2 regions of the Pelotomaculum sp. PtaB.Bin117 genome follow, and region 1 is predicted to be linked to the other one. Evidence: riboswitches for the same ligand, from Rfam matches in the RefSeq annotation. Region 1 holds a riboswitch; the other holds the start of a gene.

What was found. Region 1 has a riboswitch for S-adenosylmethionine ahead of A4E54_RS07590 (homocysteine biosynthesis protein). Riboswitches for the same ligand answer to the same signal wherever they lie in the genome.
Region 2: another riboswitch for S-adenosylmethionine. It lies ahead of metX (homoserine O-acetyltransferase MetX); the one in region 1 lies ahead of A4E54_RS07590 (homocysteine biosynthesis protein).

What each region holds. Positions count from the first base shown of each region.
Region 1 is NZ_MVQM01000113.1:8,830-15,027, reverse strand. Features, by position in the region: gene A4E54_RS07615 (mannosyltransferase family protein) at 1-609, opposite strand, end outside; gene A4E54_RS07610 (GtrA family protein) at 613-1,041, opposite strand; gene A4E54_RS07605 (DUF378 domain-containing protein) at 1,308-1,532, shown strand; gene A4E54_RS07600 (hypothetical protein) at 1,650-1,796, shown strand; gene A4E54_RS07595 (hypothetical protein) at 1,985-2,257, shown strand; SAM riboswitch class I at 2,422-2,536, shown strand; gene A4E54_RS07590 (homocysteine biosynthesis protein) at 2,624-3,829, shown strand; gene A4E54_RS07585 (NIL domain-containing protein) at 3,874-4,275, shown strand; gene A4E54_RS07580 (UPF0280 family protein) at 4,276-5,022, shown strand; gene hslO (Hsp33 family molecular chaperone HslO) at 5,045-5,908, opposite strand; gene A4E54_RS07570 (hypothetical protein) at 6,153-6,198, opposite strand, start outside.
Region 2 is NZ_MVQM01000031.1:15,206-21,403, reverse strand. Features, by position in the region: gene A4E54_RS01135 (PaaI family thioesterase) at 1-395, opposite strand, end outside; gene A4E54_RS01130 (CAP domain-containing protein) at 561-959, shown strand; gene metW (methionine biosynthesis protein MetW) at 986-1,597, opposite strand; gene metX (homoserine O-acetyltransferase MetX) at 1,594-2,754, opposite strand; SAM riboswitch class I at 2,831-2,939, opposite strand; gene nifS (cysteine desulfurase NifS) at 3,134-4,309, shown strand; gene A4E54_RS01110 (TusE/DsrC/DsvC family sulfur relay protein) at 4,311-4,628, shown strand; gene fdhD (formate dehydrogenase accessory sulfurtransferase FdhD) at 4,672-5,463, shown strand; gene A4E54_RS01100 (ferritin-like domain-containing protein) at 5,465-5,995, opposite strand; gene A4E54_RS01095 (nickel-dependent hydrogenase large subunit) at 6,066-6,198, opposite strand, start outside.

The DNA.
Region 1 (6,198 bases):
CAATATTATTCTTTTATTGTTTTCATGATATTGCATGTACAAAAAGACAAAAAACAAGACTATCCCAATATTCCGGGAGAGTGCCGCGCAACTGCCCAGGAGAACTGCCCATGGCCAACGCCCCCGCCGGGCGAAATAAAAAGAAGCCAGGGCAAAAGCCAGAAATAAGGATTCAGAATAAATGGAGGTAAAAAAAATGGCGGTAGGAAAGAACAACATTATAAAAACTGTCATTGCGGCGGTCTTTTGGTCAAAATCTTCTTTAGCAATAATATAAAGGAAGTAACATGCTATAAAAAGCGCAATATTGGTAATTAAAAAACCGGCTATTATTCCGTTTCCAACAACATAAGTGAGCAGGCGGATTAGAAAGGGAAGCATGGGAAAAAAAGGGGCACTGTCAAAATCATAACCTTGTCCGGCTATTCTTAAGAACCAACCGGCGTCCCAATGAAGCAAAGAGTCAAAAATAACGTTGGGATGAAGTCCATCAGAGTTTGCGGGGAGAAATGCGTTTAAGACATCTCGGGTTAACCAAATTAAAAAAATAATATAAATCTTATTGAGAAAATAGAGATAACCAACACGTGTAAAATCTTCTTTTGACACGACTTAACCCCCGGTTGTTTTGGGCACCATTTTGCTTTTGCGGAAAACCCATAATTTACTAAGGATGAAATTAAAGCCAAACGAAATAGCGGTAGCTAAAAAAAGCGTTATAATCTTCGAATCGTAATAATGCAGCAGTACATATAAAGAAGTACTGTTTATTCCAAGACCTAGCGCGTTGACCACGGTGAATTTGAGAAACCTGTATTTTTCGTTTTCTTCCGGGCTTGTTTTAAATGTCCAGCAGCGGTTGAGAAAAAAGCTGTTGACGATACCGCAAAAATAACTAAAACCTTTTACCGCGGTATAAAAAAAGATACTGTCGATAGGGAATATTTTTATTACCGTAAAATAAACAACCCAATCAATAAACGTGTTTAAACATCCTACCACGGCAAACTTGCATAATTGCCTGACACTCTCGTTCATCATTATCTCACCTTTGTACTGTTAAGTGATTTTTTTACATAAATCTACGCAGTATTTTATATTAATACCGGTCTCACAAATATAGTGACACCATAAGTGACACCATATATTACCTTCGACGCTAACGCCCTTGCATCCTTCTTTGTAACACAAGTAAAAATACTTTTTTCTTTAAGTTTAATTTCTTTGGATATTTTTATGCAAGGAAAGAATAACTTTTTTTATTTTTTAGCATAATAAATATATCTTAATAACAGGAGGCGTGTTAAATGGAATGGTTGTCAAAGACAGCTTTAGTGCTTGTTATCATTGGAGCTTTGAACTGGCTGCTGGTAGGGCTGTTTCAATGGGACCTGATCACGGCTTTATTCGGGGGAGACACGGTTAGGGCATCGTCCGACTTTAGCAGGGTAATTTATACATTGGTTGGACTCGCCGGCCTATATTCCATATCATTTTTCTTCAGAGAAAATGCGGCAGTTAAGAATAAGTAATTCTAAAATCTAACCATAAAAAACTGTTTCTGTTAAATACTGATTAAGTGGATTGTTTGAGGTTAATAATATAATATTATGGCAGCTAATAATAGAATAACAAGGAGGTAGGCGGTAATGATTCCACGTAAGAAAAATCACGGGCAAACCCCTGATCCTGTTACTTCCCCTGCTGATGAAGAATGTGATATTTGCCAGGAAATAGAAGAAGATTGCTGCGCTGATGCATTTGTTTCAAAAAATGATAAGAAAAGCACGAAATAAAGGAGACCTATTTTATAGGTCTTTTTTTTATATGCGAATAAATGTCAGCGGCGCGGCTTCATTCCGGCAATATACAGTTCAGTAGGGAGTTGGTGTAAGTTAATCGTCCGGTGCGGGGGTTGTCAGTGTGAGAAACAAGTGCTATATTGGGATCACTTAAAAAAGTAATGTTTAAGGGGTGATGTATTATGAACCACCAGGCAAAAAATTATAGCAGTGATTACCGGGTGAATGTTCTTAATAACGGTACGATTATTAGTGTGGAAGTTACTTGCTGCAGCAGGCATATTGGCGAGATGCGTTTCAAAGACGGCGAGAATAAGAAATGCCCGCTTTGCGGCACGGTCCATCAAATATTTATTCAGCATAATCACTTTCACATTAGACCGGTCAGGCCGGTATCAGATGAAGCAATCGCCGGAAACGACAGCGATCTGGTTATTAAAGAGAAAGCGCTTTAAATATTTACTAGATCTATCAGCGAGCCGGCTTCAGCATATATCAGCATCATATTTCCAGCTGGATTTGTAAAGGAAATTTATTCTGCTGTTTGAATCACACATGAACCGTTGACACGATATATGGTTACTGGTAAACTTAAGATTAGCGTAATACACAATATGTGCTCTTATCCGGAGCGGCGGAGGGACTGGCCCAATGAAGCCCGGCAACCGTTGGGAGGTAAGAAACCCAAAATGGTGCTAATTCCAGCAGGAGAAATTTCTTCTGGCAGATAAGAGGAAGCAATGATTACTTGCAGGCCTCTTCTGTTTGAAGGGGCCTTCAGTTTGTCGGCATGGAAGGGCATAATATGGGGAGGTATGTAAATGGCAATTGAAAAAACCTATGCAGAAATTAATGAGAAAATCAGATCCGGCAAGGCAGTGGTATTAACTGCGGAGGAAGTTATTGCTCTGGTTGAAGAGAAGGGGGTCTCTGAAGCTGCCCGACAGGTGGATGTTGTGACAACCGGGACTTTCAGCCCAATGTGTTCTTCCGGGGTTTTCCTGAATTTCGGGCATTCCAAGCCAAGAATCAGAATGCAGAAAGTATGGCTGAACGGTATTCCCGCATACTCCGGTATAGCAGCGGTTGACGCCTACCTGGGAGCTACCGAGTTGCCGGAGGACGACCCTTGCAACAGCAATTACCCCGGTGAGTTCCGCTATGGGGGCGGACACGTGATCCATGACCTGTTGGCAGGCAAGTCAATAAAATTAGAAGCTTTATCATACGGTACGGATTGTTACCCCAGGCGGGAGTTGGAAACTTATATTACCCTGAATGACATAAACGAGGCCACGCTGTTCAATCCGCGAAACGCCTACCAGAATTATAACTGTGCTGTTAATTTAAGCGGCAAGACTATTTATACTTACATGGGATTGCTCAAGCCAAACTTGGGCAACGCGCATTACAGCAGCGCCGGTCAGCTTAGTCCGTTGCTTAATGACCCTTACTTTTTGACTATTGGGATAGGTACCCGGATCTTTTTGGGTGGGGGCATCGGTTACGTGGCATGGCACGGTACACAGCATTTCCCGGGCATTCAGACAGACCAGGAGAAAAATTCTTATGGTCCGGCTGGCGGCACACTCGCCGTGATCGGGGATTTGAAGCAAATGAAGCCCGAATGGTTGGTCGGTACAAGCTACCTGGGTTATGGCGCTACCTTGACGGTGGGTATCGGCATCCCTATCCCCATCCTTAACGAGGATGTGATGAGCTGTGTGTCTATCACCGATCGCGACCTCTATGCGCCTGTTGTCGACTATAGTGATGCTTATGGCCAGCGTATCCCCGGCAATTTAGGCTATGTCAGTTACGCGGAGTTGAAAACCGGAAAAATTACCATTAACGGCAAGGAAATTCCAACCGCGCCTCTGTCAAGCTATCCTAAAGCCAGGGAGATTGCCGGAAAGTTAAAAGATTGGATTCAGAAAGGGGACTTTTCCCTTTCCGAGCCGGTAAAACTTTTGCCTTCTTTCCAGGATCAAATCACAGCAAAAACTCTAGACATTAATGGTGTTTAGCATCTAGTAAACTGATTATTAAATGATAGAGGAGTGAACGGCGTTTGGCTGCTAAAAAAATAATTCTTCGCTTTGGCAAAGATATATCCGACAAGCCTATTATTTATCACCTCGCTAAGGATTACGGACTTGTTTTCAATATAATTAAAGCGAATGTCAACCCAAACAAAGAAGGTACTGTTGTCTTGGAACTTACCGGGGAACAATATGCAAAAGGCCTGGAGTATCTGGAAAGCGAAGGCGTCCGGGTACAACCTTTGGCTGAGCAGTTGTCAAGGAACGAATTGAAGTGCACCAGTTGTGGCGCCTGTACCGATATCTGTCCCACCGGCGCGCTATATCTGCATAGGCCTTCAATGGAAGTGGCGTTTGACAGTGACAACTGCGTGCTCTGTCAGATTTGCTTAAAAGTCTGCCCGGTCAAGGCTATGGAGGTTAAGTTTTAATTGGATTATGTTGATCGCTCGTACCGGCGGCAATTCCGCCAGGAAGACTTGACTTATTTTCAGGTAGTGGTGCGCCAGACTGATTTAAGTGTTGGTGTGCGCCGGGACAGGTTTTCTTTGGAATTGACGCGCTGGGTGGAAGAAATAGTGCGGGAACAGAGGATTCTTCTGGAAAATTATATCGAGTCGGACCCTGTTTTCCTTCAAGCGATGGAACCGCACGCGATCAGACCAGATGCGCCACCCATCGCGGCAGACATGGCTGATGCGGCCCGTATCGCAGGTGTGGGGCCGATGGCTGCCGTGGCCGGCGCTTTTGCTCAATACGTGGGCCGGGCGCTTGTCAGGCGCTCGAAGGATGTTATTGTGGAAAATGGCGGCGATATTTTTCTGCGCAGCACCCGGCAGCGCAGGATCGGGGTGTTTGCCGGCAGTTCCGCCTTGTCCAATCGAATTGCGCTGGAAATCATGCCGGAAGACACCCCCGTAGGAATTTGCACTTCTTCCGGCACAGTCGGCCCATCATTAAGCCTGGGTAAAGCCGATGCCGCCGTGATCCTGTCTCCATCCGCCATCCTGGCCGACGCGGTAGCCACCACAGTGGGCAATCTTGTCCAAAGCAAGGAGGATATACAAGCGGCAGTAGAGTTCGCCGTGGGAATTGACGGGATCACCGGAGCGTTAATAATAAAAGACGACCACCTGGCTGCCTGCGGCAGATTGAAGCTTGTCCCGCTGACCGTTTGACGGCTCATAAATGCCCCGGCACTTAAATGATTTTATTTAAATCTAGCGCTTCGTAAATATAATTTTCCCCGCAAAAATGGCAATGTACTTCCACCTTTCCTTGTTCCCGCAAGAGTTTTTCAATCTCTTCTTTCCCCATAGCCGCTAAGATATCCCCTACTTTTTCCCGTGAGCACTTACAGGCAAAGCGTACCGGATTCTTCTCCAGGTATTGGACATGCAAACCTTTTACGGCCTTGGCGACGATTTCTTCGGGAGTCATTCCGAGGTTAACCAGGCTGCTGACGGGGGGCATCTCAAGCAGGCACTTTTCCAGGTGGGACAAGATTTTTTCACTCGCACCGGGGAAAAGCTGGATAATCAGGCCTCCTGAAGCCCTCACGCTTGCGTCGGGTCCTACGAGCACGCCCAGGGATACCGCTGACGGAGTCTGTTCCGAGGTTAGAAGATACTGTGCCACATCCTCGCCAATCTCGCCCGACACCAGCTCAACGCTTCCAGTGAAGGGTTCTCTCAAGCCGAGGTCCTTGGTGACATGAAGAAAACCTTTTCCTACGGCGGCCCCCACCGGCAGTTTTCCTGCCCGGGCGGCGGGCAGGTCTATATGGGGTTCCTGAACATATCCCCGCACTTCACCCGCAGCGTTTGCTGTGACAAGAATCGCCCCAAGAGGCCCATCGCCCAGAATACGCAAGGTAAGAATATCATCACCCTTCAGGTTGGCGCCGAGCAGCAGCCCGGCGGTAAGCCCGCGCCCGAGAGCCGCGCTGGCAACAGGCCAGGTGTCGTGTCTGTGCCTGGCTTCTTCCACAAGGCAAGTAGTGACGGCTGCAAAGACACGAAACTGCTCGTCCTCGCCTATTCCTCGCACGAGATAATCTTTCATTTAAATGGTTAAACCCCTTTGCATTATTAATTCCGTTACTATTATAACATCACCGTGTGTTTTTTACCGAAACAGTCGATTCAGTCTTGCAACAGCGAGTAGCTGGTAAAAAAAATAGATCTTTACAAATAAGGTTATTGCTACAGAGGTCACTGATGAGGAATCGTTGCCTGTAGTCGCACAATATGCCGATGTGCTGCAAATAGAGGGCTATGTTAAAAACTGCGGTTAAAATAATTAGCCGCTATTCAGCGGCTTTGTTTTTCAAGGATTCTCTTTTTGTTTTTTTA
Region 2 (6,198 bases), on a different contig from region 1:
TGGTCTTTCCGATAAACAACACCTTCAAACACGGCAATTAGGTTTCCCTCCGCGTCATCAATAGTGATACTGTAAAGACCTGTTCTCCTGGTCTTGTTTTTTTCCGCGCCGGTTGCCACCAGTGTGCTGCCGGGCGGTACGGCCTTTAAATAAGTTATGTCGGCGTGCAAGGCAACCGCGACGGTGCCGTGTGAATTGCTGGCGGCGCTGAAAGCGATGTCGGCTAAAGAATAAATAACGCCGCCGTGTAAAGAGCCGTTGAAGTTCAGCATATCGTCACGGACGCGCATGCTCAGCTTTGCGTAACCTTCCCCCATTTCGTCGAATCTGACCCCAAGCATGCCGGCAAAAGGGTCCGTGGAGATTTTCTTTTTTATTTTTTCCATGTCAGGCATAATGTCACCTTCTTCTGAATACATTGATATTTTATAGTATATAGGTTTTAAAAATAATTACCAGAAGTAATGCCGGCATCCATTGAATTAAATTAATCTATTCTGCCGCATGCCTCTTGGGGAACACTATATGTTACAGGGGGTTGTTTCACAACGGGAAGCAATGTGTCAGACCTTTCCGCCGATGAAAAGCTATTGTTCGATTTGGTTAATCAGGAACGGGAAAAGGCAGGCTTGCCGGCGTTTTTTTTGGATAAGCGCTTGGTAGACCTGGCTCGTAAAAAAAGCGAAGATATGTTTATAAACAATTATTTCAATCACAGGTCGCCTGTTTACGGCCTCCCGCTGGATATGCTGCGGAAAGCCGGCGTTACGGCCAGGGCGATGGGTGCGGAGAATATCGCCAAGGCCGCTACTACCCGGCGGGCGCATGAAATGATTATGGACAGCGGCGATCACCGGCCAAATGTTCTTAACACCCTGCATGACAGCATCGGGGTTGGCGTCTGCAAAACACGTTATGGCGTTGTTGTGACACAGTTGTTCATTGGGAAGTCTTATTGAAAAGCATGCAATAATATACCGGGAGTTCAAGAGGATAATCTTTTTACCACAAACAATACCTCACTGGCTTCCGACGCGACAGCTTCTGTAAAAGGGATTATTGCATCATCCACCCGGAACAAGCCCTGCTCCACAGTGACTTGATTTTTGTGTGCCCAATCAAGAAAGTCGTCTACCGTAAACAGGTGGATATTCGGGGTGTCGTACCATTGGTAGGGCAGGGTTGATGTTACCGGCATCCTGCCGGTCGAAACAAGAGAGTCAACGACCTGCCGGTATCCGAAATTAGGGAAGCTGACGATGCCCGCGCCTCCCACCCGCAGCATTTCGTCAAGGACGAAAAGCGGTTTTTTCACCGCCTGAAGAGTTTTTTCCAGAATAACAAAATCAAAAAAGCGGTCAGGTAAACCGGTCAGTCCTTCGTCAAGGTCCATATGCAGGACGGGTACTCCTTTAATTATGCTTTTTGTTACCTGGTCGATATCTTTTTCGATCCCTAAACCCCGCACATTTTTGTTTTTAATTAGCTTTATTAAAAGCTCGCCGTCTCCGCAACCAAGGTCGAGCACGGCAGAACCTTCGGAAATAATATCATATATGACGTCATGGTCGAAACGGCTGCTCTTTTTCTGGGTCATTGCGCACCCCTCGCTTTCAAAAAACCGCGTACGAGCCGGGATAAATTTTCCACTTCCAGTAAAAAGGCGTCATGGCCATATGATGACTGAATATTTGCGTAGCTGACATGTTTCCCGCACCGGCTCAGGGCTATCGCCAGCTCTTTCGTTTCTTCCGGCGGGTAGAGCCAGTCGGAAGAAAATGAGACCAGCAGCATCCTGCTCTCAATTCTGCGACAGGCTTGATTAATGTCTCCGTCCCCCCAGCTTGAGGCGTCATAGTAGTCCATCGCGCGTGTTATGTACAAATAGCTGTTGGCGTCAAACCTGTCTACGAAACTGTTGCCCTGATGTTGAAGGTACCCTTCGACTTCGAAATCTGTGCCGAGGTGAAATCCCGGTCCATCCCCGTTGCGATATCTGCGCCCGAATTTCCTGCTCATGGAAATTTCTGAAAGGTAGGTAATATGGGCCAGCATCCGGGCGACCGCCAGTCCCCGGTCAGGGGCTGCATCGTTATAATAATTGCCTTTCCGAAAATTCGGATCAGTGGTAATGGCGTGTCTGGCCACAGCGTTAAACGCCAGCCCCTGGGCGCTCAAACGGGTTGACGAGGCAATGACGATGGCTGACTCAACGCGATCGGGATAAGCCAGTGCCCACTCCAGGGCTTGCTGTCCGCCCAGGGAACCGCCTGCCACAGCGCGCAGGCGTTTAATGCCGAGATGGCTGATTAGTCTCTCCTGGAGTCTAACCCAGTCTCCCACTGTGACAACCGGAAATGCGAGACCATAGGGCCGGCCGGTGTCCGGGTTGGTGTCGGCCGGCCCCGTTGTGCCGTAACAGCTGCCCAGGATATTGGAACATATAATAAAATATATGTTGGTATCGAAGGCTTTCCCCGGCCCGATCATCCGGTCCCACCAGCCGGGACGATCCTTTAGCCAGGGGCGGTTCATTTCATCCGCCTTTGTGCTCCTGCCGGCCGCGTGGGCATCACCCGAGAGTGCGTGAAGGATAAGAATGGCATTATCGCGCGTGTCATTCAGTTTGCCGTAAGTCTCGTATTCCACCTCGACAGGAGTAATTTTTTTACCGCAATCAAGGGGAAGCGGATTGTTTATATCCGCAAGCCGCACCTTGCGCGGCACTGTCCAACCAACGTTCCCCGCATCCATATATAAAAGCCTCCTTGAATCTTCTGCGAAATTAAAGACCCTCTTTATGAAGCAGAGGGTCTTTAAAAGCCTCTCCTTCTCATCTTCCCGGTGCGTCCGGCGGAAATTGGCACCATCTCAAACGCAAAGGCTTGAAGGTTGCCGAAGGTTCCTCGGGTCCTGCCCTCCCCTTCTCTCGATAAGAAGATTAAGTTTATAATAATTATATGCTTAATTCAGATAGTATAATAATAATTTTTTTTTGTCAATTATTAATTGCAAATCCATGATTTAAGAGAACACCTTATCTAATTGACAATATCCCAGCGTTGTGCTAGTATGATTTTTAAAGTATAGTAGTTAGCTATGATATAAGGATCGTGTTAAGGAGGATTCATTGATGCGGAGAGTTTATTTTGACTATAGTGCGACTACCCCTGTCCACCCTCTGGTGGCAGAGGAGGTTTACCGTTTCTTGATTAATGATAATTACGGCAATCCTTCCACCCTGCACTATTTCGGACAAATCGCCCGCAAGGCTCTGGACGAAGCGCGCGAAAAGGTGGCCAAGGCCATTGGCGCGAAACCGGACGAAATTATTTTTACGAGCGGCGGCACAGAATCGGATAATATGGCGATTCATGGAGCGGCCTTAACCAATATCGGGAAGGGAAACCACGTAATTACCAGCGCGGTGGAGCATCACGCGGCGCTCAACGCGGTAAAGGCATTAGCGAAACAGGGTTTTAGCGTCACGGTGCTTCCCGTCGATCAATACGGGATGGTTAGTGTCGATGATGTGGAAAATGCCATAACAGACAACACCATATTAATTAGCATCATGCACGCCAACAATGAAGTGGGCACGATCATGCCTGTTGCCGGGATCGGTAAAATAGCGAAAGCGCGCGGAATAATCTTCCATGTTGATGCTGTGCAAAGTTTTGGAAAAATCCCGGTGAATGTGGATGAACTGGGGGTTGATTTGTTGACTGTCTCAGGACATAAAATATACGGTCCTAAAGGTGTCGGCGCTCTTTATGTCCGCAAAGGAACGCGATGGAGGCCAACGCTTTTCCACGGGGGCGCGCAGGAACGCCTGCGCCGGGCGGGCACTGAGAATGTTCCGGGTATTGTGGGTCTGGGTAAGGCGGCGGAACTGCTTATGGAAAATATGGAAGTTGAAAATAAACGGCTGTTGATCTTGCGTGATAAATTAATCAGAGAGGTGACAAAACGGTTCAGCCATGTTAGATTAACAGGGCATCCCGCCATTCGCCTGCCGAACCATGCCAGTTTCATATTTGAATATATCGAAGGCGAGTCGATGCTGTTGAGCCTGGACATGAAAGGTGTCGCGGCTTCCACCGGTTCGGCCTGTACTTCAGGTTCGTTGGAACCTTCACATGTGCTATTGTCAATGGGCATTCCGCACGAGGACGCCCATGGTTCTCTCCGCTTGACCCTGGGTAAGGACAATACAGAAGAAGATGTGGATTATTTCCTGAATGCCATGGGGCCAATCGTTGAAAGACTGCGTGCCATGTCGCCTTTAAACGAAGATGGAGGTGAATGATATGCCTGAAATTGAGCTGAGCGGTGTAACGGTGGCAATAGACGAGGATGGATTTCTTTTGGACCCGGCCTCTTGGAGTGAGGATATTGCCAGAGGTTTAGCTGCCGCTGAAGGGATCGGTGAGCTGAACGATGAGCATTGGCGGGTGATCGCCTACCTGCGTAATTATCATGAGCAATTCCAGGTGGCCCCGAAGATATCCGAGCTTTGCAAAGAGACCGGCTGCACATTAAAGCGTATCTACCAGCTTTTCCCCGCCGGTCCGGCCAAGGGGGCCTGCAAGCTGGCCGGCCTGCCCAAACCGAAAGGTTGTGTCTGAGATAATCAAACGACAAGGGGTTTAGAAAGGAGTGGAGCGCAGGGTGTCCCAAATTTCTCTCTATCAGGAACGGGGAATAGTCACCTATGATCAAGGCAAAGCAAAGCCTGCTCATGACTTAATTGTCGACGAGATACCGCTGACGGTATATGTGAATGATACTGAATTAGCTACTTTAATCTGTTCATCAGGCGCGTTTAAAGAATTGGCGATTGGTTTTTTAATCAACGAAGGAATAGTTAAAAAATATTCTGATATAAAGGATATTACCTTTAATGAAACTGATGGTTTGATGTGGGTGGAAACTACTGCACCGGTGAAGCAAACGGAAACATTTTTGAAGCGGCAGATTGCCAGCTGCTGCGGCAAGGGGCGGGCCTGCCTGTATTTCGTCAACGATGTTACTCAGATGGAGCCGGTAAAGTCTTCCAAGCGGTTTGCCGCCCCGCATCTATTACGTTTGATCGGCATGCTGGAAGAGGGATCCGTTACTCACAGCAAGACTCACGGTGTGCACAGCGCGGCTATGGGTGATGATAACGGGCTACTGGCCATGTTCGATGACATCGGCCGCCACAATGCCGTGGACAAGGTTTTAGGTCATGCATTATTAAACAATTTAATGCCTGACGACAAATGTTTGCTGCTGAGCGGGCGTGTGTCTTCGGAGATCCTGATTAAAGCCGGCCACAGCGGTATCCCCTTAGTTGTGTCGCGCGCCGCGCCCACCAGCCTGGCGGTTGATTTAGCCGGCGAGTTCGGTATTGCTTTAGTGGGGTTTGCGCGCGGTGAAAGGATGAATATCTACAGCCATCCCGAGAAGGTGGTTATGTAGATTACTTGCAGTATTTCTGCATTGCTTCGTTGAATAAACGGATGTGGTGGTATTCATCCTGGATGATTCTTTCCAAAAGCCCTTTAATGTGCGGGTCGCCAATCCTCTGCTGATGATCGCGGTAGGCGGCAATGGCGGCCCATTCAGCCGTGATATCGGCCGCCAGCTTGTCGCATATGCTGAAGCCGTAGTAGACATAAGCGGCATTCCAGTATATTTCCTGGCTGTTTCGGATTACGCGGTAGCGCGGGTCCACGCCTAAAAGCCTGATTGTTTCCGCCAGCAGTTCCATATGGTGCATTTCCACCAAGGAAATGCATTCCTCCAGTTCAGCCACTTCTTCATTTATCCCTGCAAGCGTAAAGTAGTGGTGCAGGTACTGGTTTATGGCCGTAAATTCACTTACAACCCCGGCATAATCCTCCAGCAAAAGTTCAGCATACTGACGGTTGGGCGCCGTCACGCGCACGGAAGGGTAAGGAGCAGGGTAGGCGCACCGGAACATATGCGACGGATGATTTTGTTTTACCAAAAATATCCCCTCCACCTTAATTCTTTTAATTATTTTATTAGGGCTGCAAAGCAAAATAGAATAGTTTAGATTAAAAAACTGCCTCGGCTTTTACACCGCCCTTGCAGTCAAGGAGATGGGTCGCGCAGGATATGCAGGGGTCAAATGAACGGATGGTCCGGCCGAGAATGGTAAAAAGCATGTTCTGGCTTGGTATTTCGGTT